DNA from 4 places in the Fictibacillus sp. KU28468 genome. Region 1 is predicted to be linked to each of the others. Evidence: predicted binding sites of a transcription regulator. Region 1 holds the regulator's gene; each other region holds the start of a gene.
What was found. Region 1 encodes LexA, which represses DNA repair genes until DNA is damaged. Its sites were predicted from a motif close to CGAACATATGTTCG; they were not measured.

Region 1 (4,947 bases):
AACCGTTCACAGCGTAAGAACGCCCGCTTTAAATATACAGTCGACCGGTTAGGTCTTCAAACCGTTAAAGAAGAGCTGGAAAACCGTTTAGGCTGGAGTCTGGATGAAGCGAAAGACTTTTCTTTTGAAGATAATGGAGACCGGTATGGCTGGGTACAGGGTGTGCAGGAGAATTGGCATTTTACTCTGTTTGTTGAAGGCGGCCGTATCACGGATTTTGAGAACTGCAAGCTGATGACCGGTTTAAGGGAAATCGCGAAGGTCCATAAAGGGGAATTCCGTTTGACCGCCAACCAGAACCTTATAATTGCCAATATTACGAGAGAGAAGAAACAAGAGATTACAGAGTTGTTGGAACAGTATGGAATGCTCGACAGCCAAAAAGTTTCTGCGATCCGGCGCAATTCCATGGCTTGTGTGGCCCTTCCTACTTGCGGTCTAGCCATGGCGGAGGCAGAACGCTATCTTCCGGTGCTAATGAACAAGATCGATAACATAGCTGAAGAAAACGGCTTGAGAAACGAAGAGATTACCGTTCGAATGACGGGTTGCCCCAATGGATGTGCCCGCCATGCGCTAGGTGAAATTGGGTTTATCGGTAAAGCGCCAGGAAAATATAACATGTATTTGGGTGCAGCGTTTGACGGCAGCCGATTGAGCAAAATGTATCGTGAAAACATAGGGGAGGAAGAGATTTTAAAAGAATTGAAGATGCTGTTCCCTAGATTTGCGAAAGAACGCGAAGAAGGCGAGCACTTTGGAGACTTTGTGATTCGTGCGGGCATTATAGAAGCAACGACGGACGGTACAAACTTTCATAATTAATATTATCCTTATAACTAAAACAGCGACCCAGCCTTGTGTGCGGGGTCGCTGTTTTTTGCTTTTTTTTATTGAAGTGTTCGATATACACCGATTACTTTACCAAGTATGGTCACATTTTGCAGCAAAATTGGAGATAAAGCGGCGTTTTCCGGCTGCAGGCGAATGTGGTCTTTTTCTTTAAAAAAGCGTTTTACAGTCGCTTCATTTTCTTCTGTCATGGCCACAATGATGTCACCGTTTTCAGCTGTTGGCTGCTGCTTGACGACCACGAGGTCCCTGTCGTAGATGCCAGCTTCTATCATACTGTCTCCTTCTACAGTTAACATAAAAACATTATCGTCTCCTACAACGTGTTCTGGCAATGAAAAATATTCATCAACGTTTTCGATAGCTGTAATCGGGGAACCCGCGGTAACTTTACCGATGATCGGTACATTAACTGATCGCGTTCTGTTTATGATCTGATCTGATTCGAGGCCGAGCACTTCAATGGCCCTGGGTTTGGTAGGATCACGCCTGATCAGCCCCTTTTTCTCAAGCCTGGATAAATGGCCGTGTACGGTTGAGCTTGAAGCCAGTCCAACTGCTTCACCGATTTCCCTGACTGAGGGTGGATAGCCTTTCGCGTTTACTTCTTCCTTAATAAAGTCCAGGATATCGATTTGTCTTCTGGATAATTTTGTCATGATTACACCTCATTCACTGAATACTCTTGAAAAAAGTATAGCATGCAGGAACAAGATATACAAACATAAGTTCGAAGAAAACCCTTGTAAAGAACAGGTGTTCCTATTATAATAAAAATTAATAAGAACACATATTCGCAAAGGGGAGATATACGATGAAGGGATTTTCACCGGTATTTATGCTATTATCTATTGTTGCAGCAGGTTTTATTATGTTCGCTTATCAGTCTCACGCAGAAGGATCCAGAGAATATATGGAGATTATCGTTAATAAAGGTGATTCACTTTGGGAGATCGCCGAAGAATATACGAAGGACAAAGGTTCAAATTGGGAATTTGTCAACTGGGTTGAAAAGAATAACGGAATACAGGCAGGAACCATTACCCCAGGACAGAAATTAACGATACCCATCAAGGCAGAAGAAGACAGGTGAGGCACAATTGAGATCGATCATTTATTGCAGAGTAAGCACCGAAAAGGAAGAGCAGACATCCTCTTTATCCCGGCAGGAAGATGAATTGAGACAGCTGGCATTCAGCCATGGGTTCGGCATTGTCTCTGTCATAAAAGATAGAGAAAGCGGATACAGCCTGGAACGGGATGGTTTGTTTGAGGTAATCGAGCGGGCCCAAAACGAAGAATTTGATGTTCTTCTTGTAACGGATGATACCCGCTTGGGCAGGGGGAACGCCAAGATCGTTCTTCTTCACGAACTTCAGAAGAGGAACATTAAAGTTTATACCTACAGCAGCCAAGGGGAATACCATCTTTCCGAAGCGGAGTCTATGGTGCTTGAAATCGTTGCCGTTGTAGAGGAATATCAGCGCAAGCTGCATAACTTAAAGATAAAAAGAGGAATGAGGAAGGCTGTTCAAAAAGGCTATAAACCACAAAAGAATTTAAAGAACATCCATCATGGAGGAAGAGACCGGAAGGTACTTCCGGTTGATGAAATCATACGGCTTAGAGGAATGGATCTTACGTTTGCAGAAATTGCCGTTACGCTAAGGGGTTTTGGATATGAAGCATCAAAAGCGACAGTTCACCGCAGGTATAAGGAGTATTTAGAAGGTGCTCCGACTGGAAACTCTACTTAATATTCGTTACGATAGGGATATCGAAGAAAAAGGAGAGGTGTTCCATGCTTACACCAGATAAACTGGAACGGATAAATTTTCTTGCCAAAAAATCTAAACAAGAAGGTTTGTCAACAGAAGAAGCCAAAGAACAAAAGCAATTAAGGGAAGAGTATCTGAAAAACGTCAGAACTTCTTTTCAAAATAGATTGCATTCATTGAAGATCATTGACCCGGAAGGCAATGATGTAACACCGGATAAGCTAAAAGAAAGTAAAAAAAGCCAGAACAATATGAAGCATTAAGTAAAAAGGCCTGATTTCAGTACAAAGAAATCAGGCTATTTTGTTGTTGCAAAATTCAGAATTTCGTATATACTGTTATATAACAACTGTGAAAGGGGAGAACACCTTGGCCTTTTCAATAACGGATTCTGTGGTCAGACTGTATAGTGAAATCGATCTTAATGAAGGTGAGGCACTCCGGTTATATGCGCGATATGCAGGCAGTGCAAGCAACGGCGGATACTCATTAGGCGTCATCCCAGCTCAGCCGGCAGACGGTGATGATATTCAGGAAATAAGCGGATTGAAATTTTGTATTAAACCGGATGACCGCTGGCTCGTAGATGATATGAAACTGGACTATGATGAAGGGGAAGATATCTTTTATTGTGAGTTCCCTGCGTTAAACTAAATAAAGGAACCTGTATTATAACAAAAAGTTATAAAGTTATAATGCAGGTTTTTTTATTTGTATCAAAGAAAGATTTTATGGGACACTATTGGTGGGCATTGTGCTTGTATAAAATGTCCAATATGTTTATGATGGTATCGAGAAATCTTTTACATATGTAGATGAAGGGATGATTAAATAATGTCTACTGCTTCAATTGACCAATTATCAATCAACACTATCCGTACCTTGGCTATAGATAGCATTGAGAAAGCCAAATCTGGACACCCTGGTATGCCAATGGGTGCTGCACCGATGGCTTACAGTCTTTGGACGAAATTCATGAATCACAACCCGGAAAATCCTGAATGGTTTAACCGTGACCGTTTTGTGTTATCTGCAGGGCATGGCTCCATGCTGCTTTACAGCCTGCTTCACCTTTCAGGCTATGACTTGTCCATGGAAGACTTAAAACAATTCCGCCAATGGGGAAGCAAAACGCCAGGACATCCTGAGTACAAACATACGGCTGGTGTAGATGCTACAACAGGACCGCTTGGACAAGGGATCGCGATGGCTGTAGGTATGGCAATGGCAGAACGCCATCTTGCTGCTACTTACAACAAAGACGGCTTTGAAGTTGTTGACCACCATACGTACTCTATCTGTGGAGACGGAGATTTGATGGAAGGCGTATCAGGTGAAGCTGCATCTTTAGCAGGTCATCTTGGACTCGGAAAACTTGTTGTTCTTTATGATTCAAATGATATCTCTCTTGATGGAGATCTTCATCTTTCGTTTTCTGAGAGTGTAGAAGACCGCTTTAAAGCATATGGATGGCAAGTACTTCGTGTAGAAGACGGAACAAACCTTGAAGAGATCGAAAATGCGATCGCCGAAGCAAAAAAGGATACTTCACATCCGACGTTAATCGAAGTGAAAACAGTAATCGGATACGGTTCTCCTAACAAGTCCGGTAAATCTGCTTCTCATGGTGCTCCTCTTGGATCAGATGAAGTAAAACTGACAAAAGAAGCATACAACTGGGTGTTTGAAGAAGACTTCTTCGTACCTGATGAAGTAAGTGATCACTTTGCTTCATTGAAAGAAGATAGCAAAAAGAAAGAACAGGAATGGAATGAGTTATTTGCACGCTATGAAAAAGAGCACAGTGAAGCTGCAGCTCAATTGAAAACAGCGATCGATAACAAATTACCAGAAAACTTTGATGCGAATCTTCCTGAATTTGATAAAGCTGTTGCGACAAGGGCTTCTTCAGGAAAAGCATTGAATGCTTTTGCAAAAAATATTCCATGGTTGTTTGGAGGATCTGCTGACCTTGCAGGATCAAACAACACGATGCTTACTGGAGAAACAAACTTCAGCCGTGAAAATTACAGCGGCCGCAACATCTGGTTTGGAGTAAGGGAATTTGCGATGGGTGCAGCTGTTAACGGAATGGCGCTTCATGGCGGACTGAAAGTATTCGGTGCAACGTTCTTCGTATTCTCAGACTACTTGCGCCCGGCAATCCGTCTGGCTTCCATCATGAAGCTTCCGGTAACCTATGTGTTTACCCATGACAGTGTAGCAGTTGGTGAAGACGGCCCTACCCATGAGCCGGTAGAACAGCTTGCGTCCCTCCGTGCGATGCCTGGGCTTTCTGTCATCCGCCCAGCAGATG
Region 2 (4,947 bases), 1.5 Mb from region 1:
CTGTCATGATTACATTGCTAATTTTGCTGTTTGCGTTCGATGGCCTGAATCAGCCGCTGTATCTTCAGGCAACAGCACTATGTTCTGTATTGGCCGGATATTGGCTCGGTTTAAACATCCATAAAAAACAAGCGCGTAAAATGAAATAAAAGCGTTCGCCTCAAGAAGGGGCGGACGCTTTTTTTCGAGAGTAGCGAGCTGAATCCTTTAAAAAAACAAGGAGCAGTATGATAATATAGACCGAAACAACGCCGAGGCCGATATGGCCGAAGTGTAAAAGCTGCAGAAAGACGGATACGATTGTTGCGGCATAGATTCCGCCGAGATACGTTTCCATTTGATGATTTTGATAGAGCGAGGTTAGTCTGGCCCCCAGCTGAGCGCCGATCAATGCGCCGATGATTAAAAAGATGCCGATGTGATAGTTCAGTGTGATCGATTGTGCATAGGTCAGGAACCCTGCTGAAACAATGGCAAAAACACTGACAAGGCTTGTCCCAACTGCTTTTCTTGGTTCAAGTTTTAATACGGAAATCATCAGTGGAACCATGACAAAGCCGCCGCCGACTCCAAGGGTAGTCGAAAGAAATCCGCCAGTAAACCCAATCATCAGCGCTTTCGTCATTGAAAAGTCATTTTCCGCAGGCATCTCAGCAGTAATTGTATTTTTCTTTTTCCTGAGCAGCTGAACAGCAAAGTATCCCATCAGTATGATGTATAAGGCCGGTATTACAATTTTATCCCAATGCTTTTCGCTAAGCCACATGACAGCAGGGTGTGCAGCCTGTGTGGCAAGTACTCCTGACAAGCCAAGGGTGATGGCTGTTTTCCAATAGATATTCTTCATGCGAAGATGAGCAAATACCCCTGAAACACTCGTCCCGATCGAATACATGAGACTGGTCGCGATCGCGGTAACCGGCTCATAGCCAAACAATATTAAAACAGGGGTTAAAATAAAGCCTCCCCCAAGTCCGAAAAACCCAGAAATAATCCCAACAGCAAGACCCAGGAAAATATAGAGCAAATCCATGATGCATTCTCCTTTTGACGTTCTGTGCAACATTCAAAGTGTACACCAAAAGAAGAAGTAAAGAAAAGACATTTTACAGACTTAAATGTTTTTTCCAGCATTTAACGCACGAATATTTGTTCGCAAAAATTAGAGTTTCACAGGTCAGCTGTGTTATAATCTTATTAGCAAAATTTAGGAACGGAGGTTGTGAAATGAGTGAGTCTTTTCAGCTCGTTTCTTCTTACGAACCGCAGGGAGACCAGCCTAAAGCGATCCGCAAGCTGGTTCAGGGAATCAAAGAGAAGAAGCAAAAAATGACACTGCTTGGCGCCACAGGTACAGGTAAGACATTTACGGTTTCAAATGTCATAAAAGAGGTGAATAAACCAACGCTGGTTATCGCCCATAACAAAACATTGGCTGGACAGCTGTACAGTGAGTTCAAAGAATTCTTTCCGAATAACGCGGTTGAATACTTTGTGAGCTACTACGATTACTATCAGCCGGAAGCATATATCCCGCAGTCCGATACGTTCATTGAAAAAGATGCGAGCATCAACGACGAAATTGATAAACTCAGACACAGTGCCACCTCTTCGTTATTTGAACGGAAGGACGTTATCATCGTTTCCAGTGTTTCCTGCATCTATGGGCTTGGTTCACCGGAAGAGTACAAAAGCCTGGTTATTTCCTTGCGTACAGGCATGGAAAGAGACAGGGATCAGCTTCTGCGTGATTTGGTAGATATCCAGTACAACCGAAATGATATCAATTTCACACGCGGTACTTTCCGCGTGCGTGGAGATGTTGTGGAGATCTTCCCGGCTTCACGTGATGAACGCTGTCTCAGAGTAGAGTTCTTTGGTGATGAGATTGACCGGATTACCGAGGTGGACGCCCTTACTGGAGAAATTGTCGGCGAACGGAACCATGTTGCCATTTTCCCGGCATCCCACTTCGTAACACGTGAAGAAAAAATGAAACTGGCCATTCAGCGGATCGAAGCCGAGCTGGAAGAGAGGCTGAAGGAGCTGAATGATGCAGGGAAGCTGCTTGAAGCCCAGCGCCTTGAACAGCGTACGCGCTATGATATTGAAATGATGAGCGAGATGGGCTTCTGCTCAGGAATTGAAAACTATTCCCTGCACCTTACGCTTCGCCCGATTGGGTCTACACCGTATACTCTCCTTGATTATTTTCCTGATGATTCAATGATCGTCATTGATGAGTCCCATGTTACATTGCCGCAGATTCGTGGAATGTATAACGGAGACCAGGCAAGAAAGAATGTACTGGTGGAGCACGGCTTCCGTCTGCCGTCAGCCAAGGACAACCGTCCGCTCACGTTTGATGAATTTGAAGGAAAAGATAAGTTTCAGCATATATACGTTTCCGCGACCCCAGGACCTTATGAAGCGGAGCATGCCCCTGAACCGATCCAGCAGATCATCCGCCCGACAGGATTGCTTGATCCGACCATCGAAGTGAGGAAAAGCAAAGGGCAGATTGATGACCTTCTCGGGGAAATCAATGATCGTGTGGCGAAGAAAGAACGGGTGCTCGTAACAACGCTCACGAAAAAAATGTCCGAGGATCTGACAGATTATCTGCAGGAAATGGGTATAAAGGTAAGATACCTCCATTCCGAGATCAAAACGCTGGAGCGGATTCAGATCATCAGAGATCTCAGGCTCGGTGTGTTTGACGTGCTGGTTGGGATCAATCTCCTGCGGGAAGGCTTGGACATTCCTGAGGTATCTTTGGTTACGATCCTGGATGCCGATAAGGAAGGGTTCCTTCGTTCAGAAAGGTCTCTCATCCAGACGATGGGCCGTGCAGCGCGTAACAGCAATGGCCACGTCATCATGTATGCCGACCGTATTACGAAATCCATGGAGATTGCCATCGGAGAAACACAGAGGCGCCGGAATGTTCAGATGCAGTATAACGAGGAGCACGGGATCACGCCGCAAACGATTAAAAAAGCAGTGCACGATGTCATAAGTGCCACTCAAGCCGCTGAAGAAGCCGAGGAGTATACATCTAAAGCACCAAAACAAAAAATGAGCAAGAAAGACCGCGAAGCATTTGTTGAACGCCTCGAAGTTGAAATGAAAGATGCAGCAAGAAATCTGCAGTTTGAGCGCGCCGCAGAGCTTCGTGATATGATTCTTGAGCTTAAGGCTGAAGGGTAAGGTGATTGTAGTTGTCTACAAACCAAAACATTATTGTAAAGGGTGCACGCGCCCATAATTTAAAGAATATAGATATTACGATTCCAAGGGATAAACTGGTCGTATTGACCGGTCTATCAGGATCAGGCAAGTCCTCACTTGCTTTTGATACCATTTATGCAGAAGGGCAAAGGCGCTATGTTGAATCTTTGTCTGCTTATGCGCGCCAATTTCTTGGCCAAATGGATAAGCCGGATGTCGACTCGATTGAAGGCCTTTCTCCTGCGATCTCGATCGACCAGAAAACGACGAGCCGCAACCCGCGTTCGACTGTAGGGACCGTTACAGAGATTTATGACTACCTTCGGCTTCTCTTTGCCCGAATCGGTCGTCCGGTCTGCCCAAATCACGGAATAGAGATTACATCCCAGACGATCGAGCAGATGGTCGACCGCATACTCGAGTATCCGGAACGTACCAAGCTGCAGATTCTTGCACCTGTGGTTTCCGGACGCAAAGGTGAACACGTTAAAGTGCTTGAAGACATTAAAAAGCAAGGCTATGTTCGTGTCAGAGTGGATGGTGAACTGCGCGACATCGGTGATGAAATCAAGCTCGAAAAGAATAAAAAGCATTCGATTGATGTGGTCATCGACCGTATTGTCGTAAAAGAAGGAATCGCCACCCGTCTCGCTGATTCCCTCGAAACGGCGCTGAACCTCTCCAGTGGGACGGTTACGGTCGATGTCATGGGAGAAGAAGAACTGTTATTCTCCCAAAATCATGCCTGCCCGTATTGCGGATTTTCAATTGGTGAGCTCGAACCGCGACTGTTTTCATTTAACAGCCCATTCGGGGCATGTCCTTCATGTGACGGCCTTGGAATGAAGCTTGAAGTGGATCCGGAGCTCGTCATCCCTGATTGGAGCCTGTCCTTAAATGAGAACGCGATTGCCCCATGGACACCTGTAAGCTCCCAATACTACCCGCAGCTCCTGAAAAGTGTTTGCACTCATTTTGGAATCGATATGGACACTCCTGTTAAAGACCTGCCTAAAGAGCAGCTGGATAAAGTACTTTATGGCAGTGACACGGAGAGAATCCGTTTCCGTTATAAAAATGATTTTGGACAAATTAAAACGAATGATATTTATTTTGAAGGCGTTCTGGCTAATGTTGAACGCCGCTATAAAGAAACAGGTTCTGATTACATCCGGGAACAGATGGAAGGGTATATGGGCCAGAAAGCCTGCCCTGCCTGCAAAGGCTACCGTCTAAAAAAAGAATCGCAGGCTGTTCTCATTAACGGCCAGCATATCGGTGAAGCCACGGCTCTATCCGTGACAGAAGCGAAAGAATTCTTTGAAAATCTTGATCTGACGGAAAAAGAGCAGGCGATCGCACGCTTGATTTTACGTGAGATCGTTGATCGGATCGGGTTCCTTGTTAACGTCGGCCTGGATTATTTGTCACTAAACCGTGCAGCTGGAACGTTATCTGGAGGAGAAGCCCAGCGTATCCGTCTGGCAACACAGGTCGGTTCAAGGCTGATGGGTGTTCTGTATATCTTGGACGAGCCTTCTATCGGACTTCATCAGCGGGACAACGACCGGCTGATCCGCACGCTTGAAGAGATGCGCAGCCTTGGTAATACACTGATCGTCGTTGAACACGATGAGGACACGATGCTGGCCGCTGATTATATTATTGATATCGGCCCTGGTGCTGGAGCTCATGGAGGCGTCATTACTGCCCAAG
Region 3 (4,947 bases), 2.0 Mb from region 1:
TACACCATTCATTTCTCCGTCTTCAAACCTGTCCAGAGTTTCTTTGTCCAATTCCACAATTGGAATCTTCACGACCGGCTTTTTCTGTGCGGCAGCGATTGCTTTTTTTTCTGTAAAATCATCAGAAAACTTGTGGACGGCAAAGTAACAAAAGACGACAGCAACAGCTACAATCACGATAGAAGCGGGATGGAAAAATTTCTTTCGTCCCCACTGAAGATCTTCGATTGCCTTTTTCAGCCCTTCCAGCATGAGGTTGACCCCAATAATGGCAACGGCAAAAAACACAACAGGGATAATGATAAGATACGGACGCAGCAGCATCTGCCGGTAATAGGAGCCGATCAGTCCCGACCATTCGTTGGACATGGAAATCGGGATATAGTCGCCGCCCTGCATCGTATATTCTTCCAGAACCGTTCCCCCGAAGAACATTTGCAGAAGCCCAAGATGTGCGAACAAGATCAAGACGTACATGATCTGCTGGATGTAGATGAAAGAGAGCTTTGGCAGCATATGCGGGAGGAGATGCTTGTAAAAAACATGAAAACGGCCCCCGCCCAAAACACGCGCACTTGAAACAAATTCTTTATTGGAGGTCAGCTCCATTTCTGAACCGATCATGACTGAAATAGCAGGTACTGCCACCAGAGTAAGAATCATGATATGGAACATGCCTTTTTGCCAAAATGTCAGTCCTTCAGAAAGTACGACCGGAAACAAAATGAAGTAGCAGAGCAGGGCAACAGGTACATAGTGGGTGGAATCGACTATACCTTTCAGCCACTCTTTAAACCTGGGATTCATCGCAAAAAACAGATAGCCGCCAGCAAACGAGAACAAGAGCCGGGTCAGACTGATGAAAAAGGCAAGCCCGATCGTGTACTTCGCGCCTGACACGATTTTATACAGAAGTTCGTTGCCGAATTGATCGGTGCCGAACCAAAAGCGGGAAGAAGGCTCAAAGGGTGATCTTCCAAGAGCCGTAAATCCGTCCTTCGCATACAGTATCGGTGTTTTTGGAATCTCGTTGTCAAACGCATAATTGTGGATCAGACTCAGGGCGAGCAAGCACCCAATGATGCAAAAACCGGCAACAAACAAGGGCTGGGCACCCACAAATCGAAGCGGGCTCACCAATTTCAATAAAAAGCGCTTAATGATCAGCCAGTAGGGCTGGAAGCTGAAAGAAGATTGTGCTGCGGCGGCTGCGGCCATTTCATTTTGCACCGTCCATTTGTTCGTCCACAGGGAGCCGAGGACAAAAAAGGCAAACATCGGGATGAATACCAGCATGGCAGCAACCGTAAACACCGGAGGATCTCCATGACGATAGACAAAGTTTGTGATGCCGTAGATGTTAAATAATATCTCAATGACAAGCAGGTTGGAGAGCATAAACCAAAGAATCATCCTGGACTGATGAAAAAAGTGAATCCATGTGTTCGGAAGGACGTGATGCAGCAGTATGTATAGCCTTGTCAGACCTTTTGACTTTGCGTTTTCAATATAAGGCTCCTCCCATTCCTCCTCCATATGAAACAGCAAGATCCGCAAAGAGAGGATGACCGGCAATACGCTCAGACAGAGAATAGGCAGGGCATAAGGCTGTTCATTGCCCCAGGAAGCAATATTAAACAGCAGGATATTCGTTTTTTTTGTAAAACCAGATGATCAAGAACTGTACAAGGACTGCAATCAGAACATCGGGCAAAGATTCAAAGACAAACAAAACAGCTTTAGATGCTTTATACAGTGGCTTTGGAAGCAGTGAGATCAGGATGCTGAGGGCGAGCGCCACAATAATGGCGAGAAAAAGCGCTGAAAAAAGGACAATCATCGAGTAAATGTAGGGTTCTAAAATATCTGGGAAGAGGGCTCGTGATGTGGCTTCGGCTGTATACATGATATTAAAGGGATGGGTCAGGCTGCTGAGCAGCATCTTCAACCCCTCGCTGTATGACGAGATCTTAAACGATGTCCCGTTAAAAGCAAACGGGATGGCGCCCATCAGCAAAATGCCGAGAAGGGACGTGAATAAAGTTATGAAAATACGTTTCATCCGTTTTCAATGGCCTCCGATCAAAAGAAGAATAAATAAGGAGGCACATCTGGTACCTCATTACTACAATTTATACCATAAATTTACATGTAAATCCTTCTTTTGACAGGAAGTTTTTTAGGGAAAGACCTATCCCGAAATACCTAGATCACGATACAGTTTCTCAAACAGCTCAACAGGCATGGAAAAGCGAGTCGTTTTTTCATTTCGCCAGTACGTCGTCAAAACCACTTGATTGCCTTTGCGTTCAGCTTCAAATAAGGCATTTTCTCCTTTATCCCGGACTTCAATGTAGCTGGTTCCGTTACGTTTTTCTTTTTGTTTGTAGTCATAGTTTAAATGCATGAGAGACACCCCTTTTGTAAAATATTTCTATATAAATGGTTTAGCATAAAAAAGCAGCGACCCTCGTGCAAGGATCACTGCTGTCATCTTAAAGTTCAAGCTGTTCTTTTAACGTGGTTTGAATCTTGGTTTTTTCGTCTTCCGGCACGATGAGGTAGTAAATGCCGCCGATTCGCTGGCCTTGGCCTTTAATCTCGATGTTTTCTACATTTTTGCGAGCGCCTTTATACTTCGATTGAATGTCTTTCATTTCGTCAAACGTCATGTTTGTTTTTACGTTAGTGCCGACTACGTCCAGAATGTCGCCCATTTTTGTAACCGAAGAAATTTGAGCTCCTTCGTTGATGATTGCGCTGATCACCTGGCGCTGGCGTTCGTTACGGCCGAAGTCACCCTGTGGATCCTGTTTTCTCATACGGGTGTAAGCAAGCGCTTCTTTTCCGGACAGCTTCAGCTCGCCTTTAGGGAACGAGTAGCCATCGTAATTAAACGCCAGACGTTCGTTATCCACAGTGACGCCTCCAAGGGCATCCACGATTCCTTTGAAGCTTTCCATGTTTACTTTCAAGAAGTAATCGACTGGTACGTCGAGGAAGTTTTCTACCGTTTTGATCGCCATTTTCGTACCACCGAATGCGTACGCATGGTTAATTTTATCTTCCTTGCCTTTACCAACGATTTCTGTGCGCGTATCACGCGGGATGCTGGTCATTACCATTTTGTTTGTATTCGGGTTAACGGTGACAAGAATTAGCGTATCGGATCGGCCGCGGTCACCTTGCCGCTCATCAACACCCAAAATCAAGATAGAAAGCGGGTCGCCTTTAGAGGGAGTAGGCTCTTTCTTTCGTTTAGAGGAACCGTCCCATGCAGAACTATCATGCATTTTGTTGGCCGTATTTTTCACCGAGCCATAAACATAATAGAAACCGCCTGCTCCAATGAGCAATAACACGCCTAGAATAATGAGGGTAATCTTTAGTCCACTGCGTTTCTTCCTGCGCTGCTTTTTAGCTGAACGTCTGTCCATTTCATCAACCTCTTCTTTATAATAAAAAGCCATTAATGATCGTATTTTATCCAATTTCAATATCTTTTTTAATATAACAGAAAATGACAGGTTTGTTTAAAAATATTTTAAAATTTATATATTCCTCATGATTGGCTGGAGCCCAATGTTGGGCACTCATTAGACTGGTTGCCTTCAATTTACACGTTTCCGCAAATGACATGCATTATTTGTCATTTATTTTCAGTGTAAACCGAACATATATTCGCATATAATAGGGTGAGGAAGGTGATGAATATGCTTCGTGACCGCGGAAAGATGAAATGGCAAGGGATGTTTATGCCTGAGCATGTGAAGGGTTTAAGGGAGTTTGACTGGGATCATAAAAAGAAGACAAAACCGGAACTGGATGAACAGCAATACGAGCTGATGGAAGAGACGATCTGTGAAGCGATGGCTGAGGATTTGGATCTGTGTATGACCGTTTTTGAAAAAGGGGACTTTCATTTACTGATCGGGAGGGTCCATTATGTAGATTCCTATAAAAAAGAGCTGCGCGTCGTAGATTTCCACCATGAGATCCATCGAGTGAAGATGTCTGATCTGGTGGATGTGAAAATAAAATAAGGAGGAGAGTAAAATTGGTGCCAGGCACCGCTCTTTGACATATGTCAAAAGCGGGTGCCTGGCACCAATTTTTTATTTCGTTAATGCATTATAGATGTTGGCTTCCCCAGACCCGAATAGTGGATCTTGTCCCACTTTTCCGAGATCGACAGCTGTCTGGCGCAGCTTGGCCTGAACTTGTGCTGGCGAATATTCAGGATGCTGTGATTTGATGACCGCTGCGATACCGGCTACTTTCGGTGCAGCCATGGACGTACCGTGTAGAAGGGCATAGCCTCTTAGGTTGCCAGTCACATATGGTGCAAGATAGGTTGGCCAGGTTGATAACGCGCGGTACATAAAGTCTCGCTTATCAAGATAGTTTCCTTTTGGATCCTGGCGGTATAGGGCATCGTATGTCGGGCCGTTGTCGCCGCCAGGAGCAGCTACATCAATCACGCTTCCGTAGTTGGAATAGAACGCAATTTTATCCTTGGACCACTTATTGGAAGAGGATACCGTAACGACTCCAGGAACCTGTGCAGGTGCTACACGGGAAGGTCCTTTAATATCCAATCCGTACGTTTCCTTCCAGTAAGCTTGCATGTCATGGATGTCGTTCAAGTTGCGGGAGTCATTGCCGGCAGAAACGACTACCGTCACACCTTTTTGCGTAGCGTATTGCATGGCACGGTGATAAGCCACCATGGAAGCGGAATCGCCTTTGTCGCCAAGATTGTTTGCCATCCAGCGCCATCCGCCAAGGCTCATGTTGATGACCTCAACTCCATCGTTCGCTGCAGACACGATCGCATCGGTAATCCATGATTGCTGTGCACCGCCTGTAGCACCGAAAACCCGGTACGAGCGTACGGTTAAGTTCGGGCCGACGCCGTATACCTTACCGTTACCAGCAATGGAACCG
Region 4 (4,947 bases), 500 kb from region 1:
GATGGTTGATATATAAAAGGCAGCCTGCCAAACTTAATATAATTAAATAGTTCATTATTCTTTTTTTATTGCGAATCACTCTTTACTGCTCCTCTCCACACATCTTACTTTCTATATTTTCCTTTATTTTCCGATAGAAGTCACTTTAATTTAAAATAAATTTTATGACATTTCTCAATTCACCCTTCATAAGCTGTATAAAAAGGATATGCAGGGAGAGAGATTAACTTGAGAATTATTGCGAAAAAACCCATCTATGCCGGAAACGCAAGCCAATTCGTCCAGTTCACTGGAAGTTATGAAGAAGCCGTGTATGTTAAAAAAGGAGATAAGACAGCCGACGGAAAAAGCCTGCTCGGCCTTATCGCATTATCCATACAGCCAGGGCAAGAAATCGAAATTTCAAGCGAAGCGAATCTTGACTCCCTGCAGAGAAAATTATTGGCCTCTGATCTGTTTGCTGAGGCCGAATAAGGGGCTTTCCAAGAAGTCTGGTAGCTATTGATCTCCGCTCCAGGCTGCTCGCTTTTACCGGCGCGTGCTCCTACTTTCGCGGGGCGTGCGGTGAGCCTTACCGGCGTGAACGCCTACTTTTTGGCGCTAGCGCCTGCGGGAATCTCACCTGTCACGCTCGTCCCGCAGGACAAGGAAGACTCCGGCAGCTTTTTATCGCACGAAGAAAATGTGAAGTTCATTTTCGAGGAGTCTCGCACCTTGCACTCCAATCAACTTTTCATTGAAGATTTTTCACGTTAAAGGAGCTGCCTGAAGGTCAATTTTCGACTTTCAGGACAGCCCCTTTTTTTATTTGTCTTTAAACATCCATCTCTATCCCTATGATGGCATCGAGAGAAACATCCTGTTTCTTTCCTTCATCATTCATTATTCTGAGCAGACGGCGATGAGGGTCATAGTAATGGATGAGGCCCAGTATTGCTTTTTCACCAAGGGGTTTACGGCAAAGGACGGCTACTTTCCTTGCCTCTTCCATCGCAAAAAAGATCTGCTGGTTCATTTCCTCCAACTGCTGTTCATCAAGCTCAGTGTTCTCAAGCCACGCCTCTTCCCGCTCCCAGTCCCTTAACTGCTTTACGTGCTCAGGCAGCATCATTGCCGTCCATTTGATGCTTCCGCGGTCTTTGATCATTAGAGACCCTCCATTCTGGTTTTACGCTTTATGCCCGCCTAAAAGGGTGCTGCGGTGCAGAGCCGTTCCTCCGCTCGTATAGGAAACGGCCCGGAGAAGAGCATTGGAGCCGTATTTCCTGCGGATATCGTCCATCACGTATCCAAGCTTTCGCTTTTTAGGATGCTCAAGTGTAAAGATGCTGAGCTGCGTTTCGTTATCTTCACATACATTGGATAGAGCAATGGTGATTTTACGGACCGTCTTTCCTTCATAAAAGGTATGAAAGAGTTCCAGGCACACCTGGTAGATCTCCATTGTAATGTTAGTCGGTTCAGCTACGGTCTTTGAACGGTAAAAACCCCCGCCCCATTCTTCTTTGCTGTAGCCGATTCCCAGACTGACCGTTCTTCCTGCTTTTTTCGCTGTTCTGGCCCGCCTTGCCACTTCTTCGCACATTTCTAAAATAACATGCTGAACCTCTTTCGGATCGGTATAATCACGAAGGAGGATCTGGCTTTTTCCATAGCTGATCTGGCCTTGCATGATGGGAGCCCCCACCTCCGAGAGATCCACTCCCCACGCATGATAATAAAGCTGATTTCCCATCACACCGAATTTTTTTTCCAAGAGCTCCAGCGGATAATGGGCAAGATCGCCTACGGTTGTAATGCCCATCAGATTAAGCGTCCGTTCCACACGGGAACCGATGCCCCACATCTTGCTCAAGGGAGAAAGTTTCCATAGCTTCTCCGGAATGTCCTCATACGTCCATTCTTCCACGCCTTTCTTCTTCGCATCCAAATCCAGACAGAGCTTAGACATCAGCATGTTCGGCCCGATTCCGATGGCGCAAGGCAGACCGAACTCTTCTTTTATGGCAATCCGGATGGCCTGGGCCAGCTGCACCGGCCCTCCCCACAGGCGTTCTGTCCCGTCTGCCTGAATAAAACTTTCATCCACACTGTAAGTATGAAGGGCCTCTTTTGGAACAAACCGATTGAGCAGGCGCGTAATCTCCATGGAACGCTGTAGAAAAAAAGCCATTTGGGCATCCACGATGTGAATACGGCTGTCTTTCGGAATCTCAAACAGCCGGCTTCCGGTTCTTATTCCAAAATCTCTTTTCAGACAAGGAGAAGCAGCCAGGACCACACTTCCCTGCCTCTCTGTATTCCCTACTACAGCAAGGTAACAGGTCAGCGGGTCCAGCCCTAAGCGCACAGCCGCACAGCTGGCATAAAAACTTTTCATGTCCATGCACATAATTGAACGATTTTGAATCATAGAATAATCGATCAACTTCCTTCACCCCTCTAAAAGCAAACATTAGTTCTCATTTATTATGTATACCCATCTTAACCGAATATATGTTCTCTTCTCAATGGAAATTTTTTCAGGGGGCTTTCCGGCTTAAAAAATCCATTGACCGGCAGGCATTCGTAAGGCTACATTGTTGGGAAATGAAAGGAAGTGCAGAATGGAAAATCAGCTGCTGCGCAAATGGCTGGAAAAGGCTTTGCTGGATTATTTTTACGAGAAAGAGGCCATCCCTTATACTGAAAAGGATTATGCTCTCCTGCAGGAACGAATAAAAAAAGAACTTCAAACCGAAGAGGCAGAAGATCCTTATTTGACGGTTCAAGATGTCGTATACAGCTTTATTACAAAAGAATAAGCAAACCCCCGATAAGCGAGGGCTTATAAGGGGTTTGCTTGCTTTATATGCTATTTTTAACTGGAGTTTTTTCAAAGAAATGCTCCCACGCTTCATGAATTCCGCCTGCACAATGCTTTTGCGCACGGAAAATCATAGGGTGGTCTGGCAGCTGTTTTAATTCCTTTTGGCAGTTTCCGACAACGACAGCCGGATATCCAAGTGTAATCATATCACGGTCATTGCCGGAATCGCCGGCAACTAATACATTTGCTTTCTCCCAGCCTTTTTCCCGAAGCAGAAAGGATAGCGCCTCTCCCTTCCCTGCATTTGGCGGAAGAATGTCTACATCTCTTCCGGAACTGAAAATCAGCTTGTGCGGCACCGAACTGCCGCTCAGCTTTTGTTTCACTTCCTCAACCGCCTCATCGCTTTCTGCAAAATAGGAAAGCCGATGCACGGATGGAATCGATTGAGGCGTTAATCCGCTGCAGGATTGAACGATGCGAGAAATATCAGCGGGATTCCACTTTTCTTCCAATGTTTTTTTCCAGCGCTCATGAAGCTCTGGATCATTCAAGTCATACATTTCCGTACCAACATCCGAAATGAGGATGGAAGGCATCGGAAGCTCTTCCTCTTTGATCAGCTCCATAGTAGAAGCATAGTGTCTTCCTGTAACATAAACGAGCTGCACATTGTAGGGACGTTCTTTATAATAATCAAACAGCAAAGAAGTCAGTTCCTTCTCTCCCACTAAGGTTCCGTCTAGATCAGTAGCTAAAAGATGTGTAACGTTTTCTCGTTTCACCTGACAGAACCTCCTCGTACACCTGCTCTACCCTCGCTGCCACATTCGGCCAGCGGTAATCGCGTTCTGCAAGAGAGGATGCCTGTTTGCCGAGCCTTTGCGCAATGATGTCATTGTTTAAAATAATTTCCAGGGTGAGCGCCAGGTCCTGAGCGTCTTTTGGGTTGACGAGCAGCCCTGTTTCTCCTTCAACGACCACATTTTGAAGCCCGCCGACACGTGAGGCAATCACTGGACATCCGCATGCCTGTGCCTCTGCAGCCACCATTCCGAACGATTCATAATAGGAAGGCACGACAGCAACGTTGGCAGCGTTAAAGTATTCCGCCAGCTCCTCCTGGCTTTTCGGCCCTACAAACTGAACATAACGCTCAATTCCTTTCACCCAAGAACGCTGTTTTTCCTGAATCGGAAGCTGGTCATCACCGATTTCTTCTTTCTGTCCTCCAGCAAGAATCAGTCTTGTGCTTGACGGGACGTCACCCCATTGAATCAAGTATCTGAATGCTTTAAGGAGGGTTTCAACACCCTTGGTTTCTTCCAGACGGCCGGCATAAAACACGAGGGGGCCGTGAACGTCCAATTTTTGTTTTATCGCGGGTTTTTGGTTTAAAGGATAAAAAGTTGGAGATACACCGATCGGAATGACATCAACAGGTGCAGGCTGTTTAGTAAACTCATGGATCAGGCTCTTCTCGCTGTTGGTCGTGGCGATCACGCGGTTAGCGGAACGGAGAATGGTTCGTTCATACTGGAACCTGCGCTCATCCCTTTCTCCTGTGGCCCGTTCTTTAGCTGCTCCAAGGGAATGTGAAGTATGGACAAACGGTATATTGTACTTTCTGCGAAGCTGGCGGCCTAATATTCCTGACAGCCAGTAATGAGTATGAATTATATCATATTGTTCAACAGGAACAAGTTCCTCGATTTCTTTAAAAAAGGCGGGTAATATTTGAAACATTTCATTTTTGGATACAAAGCCTTTGATACCGGCTTGGATACGGATAACTCTAGAGCGTTTTCCAAACGCCTCCATCTGCGGAGCATCTTTATCACACCAGTGGGTTATGACATCAACATCCCATCCCCTATTTTCCATGGCAAGCGCCAAATGGTACACATAATTATTCTGTCCTCCAGCTTGCTTTCCGCCCAGTTTTGCCAGCGGGTCTCCATGGTCTGATATAAATAAAACTTTTTTATTCATAACTGCTACCCCTCTTTCTGTTGTTGCGGTCTATAACCTGTAAGTTACTTATACCCGTTCTCTCCCCAGACAAACCACAATAGGTTCTTTAGACCTATCAAATTAAGACTTTCTTCCTTTTGGTGAAGGTTTAGGAAAAGAAAAAA

Region 2: the regulator LexA is predicted to act here: its motif matches at 1,143-1,156, upstream of uvrB (excinuclease ABC subunit UvrB).
Region 3: the regulator LexA is predicted to act here: its motif matches at 3,671-3,684, upstream of OKX00_RS02115 (YolD-like family protein).
Region 4: the regulator LexA is predicted to act here: its motif matches at 2,490-2,503, upstream of OKX00_RS09985 (Y-family DNA polymerase).

What each region holds. Positions count from the first base shown of each region.
Region 1 covers NZ_CP110666.1:2,432,925-2,437,871, reverse strand. Annotated here, with positions in the region: gene cysI (assimilatory sulfite reductase (NADPH) hemoprotein subunit) at 1-825, shown strand, start outside; gene lexA (transcriptional repressor LexA) at 891-1,511, opposite strand; gene OKX00_RS12660 (cell division suppressor protein YneA) at 1,667-1,945, shown strand; gene OKX00_RS12655 (YneB family resolvase-like protein) at 1,953-2,609, shown strand; gene OKX00_RS12650 (DUF896 domain-containing protein) at 2,654-2,893, shown strand; gene OKX00_RS12645 (iron-sulfur cluster biosynthesis family protein) at 3,000-3,284, shown strand; gene tkt (transketolase) at 3,465-4,947, shown strand, end outside.
Region 2 covers NZ_CP110666.1:940,409-945,355, forward strand. Annotated here, with positions in the region: gene OKX00_RS04640 (DUF2198 family protein) at 1-149, shown strand, start outside; gene OKX00_RS04645 (sulfite exporter TauE/SafE family protein) at 161-1,033, opposite strand; gene uvrB (excinuclease ABC subunit UvrB) at 1,228-3,210, shown strand; gene uvrA (excinuclease ABC subunit UvrA) at 3,222-4,947, shown strand, end outside.
Region 3 covers NZ_CP110666.1:409,791-414,737, forward strand. Annotated here, with positions in the region: gene OKX00_RS02095 (ABC transporter permease subunit) at 1-1,575, opposite strand, end outside; gene OKX00_RS02100 (hypothetical protein) at 1,634-2,062, opposite strand; gene OKX00_RS02105 (hypothetical protein) at 2,192-2,407, opposite strand; gene OKX00_RS02110 (LCP family glycopolymer transferase) at 2,496-3,437, opposite strand; gene OKX00_RS02115 (YolD-like family protein) at 3,708-4,043, shown strand; gene OKX00_RS02120 (S8 family serine peptidase) at 4,116-4,947, opposite strand, start outside.
Region 4 covers NZ_CP110666.1:1,928,812-1,933,758, reverse strand. Annotated here, with positions in the region: gene OKX00_RS10005 (TVP38/TMEM64 family protein) at 1-79, opposite strand, end outside; gene OKX00_RS10000 (HPr family phosphocarrier protein) at 229-474, shown strand; gene OKX00_RS09995 (hypothetical protein) at 502-756, shown strand; gene OKX00_RS09990 (YolD-like family protein) at 815-1,147, opposite strand; gene OKX00_RS09985 (Y-family DNA polymerase) at 1,169-2,428, opposite strand; gene OKX00_RS09980 (YqzH family protein) at 2,607-2,804, shown strand; gene OKX00_RS09975 (HAD-IIB family hydrolase) at 2,848-3,594, opposite strand; gene OKX00_RS09970 (glycosyltransferase) at 3,557-4,801, opposite strand.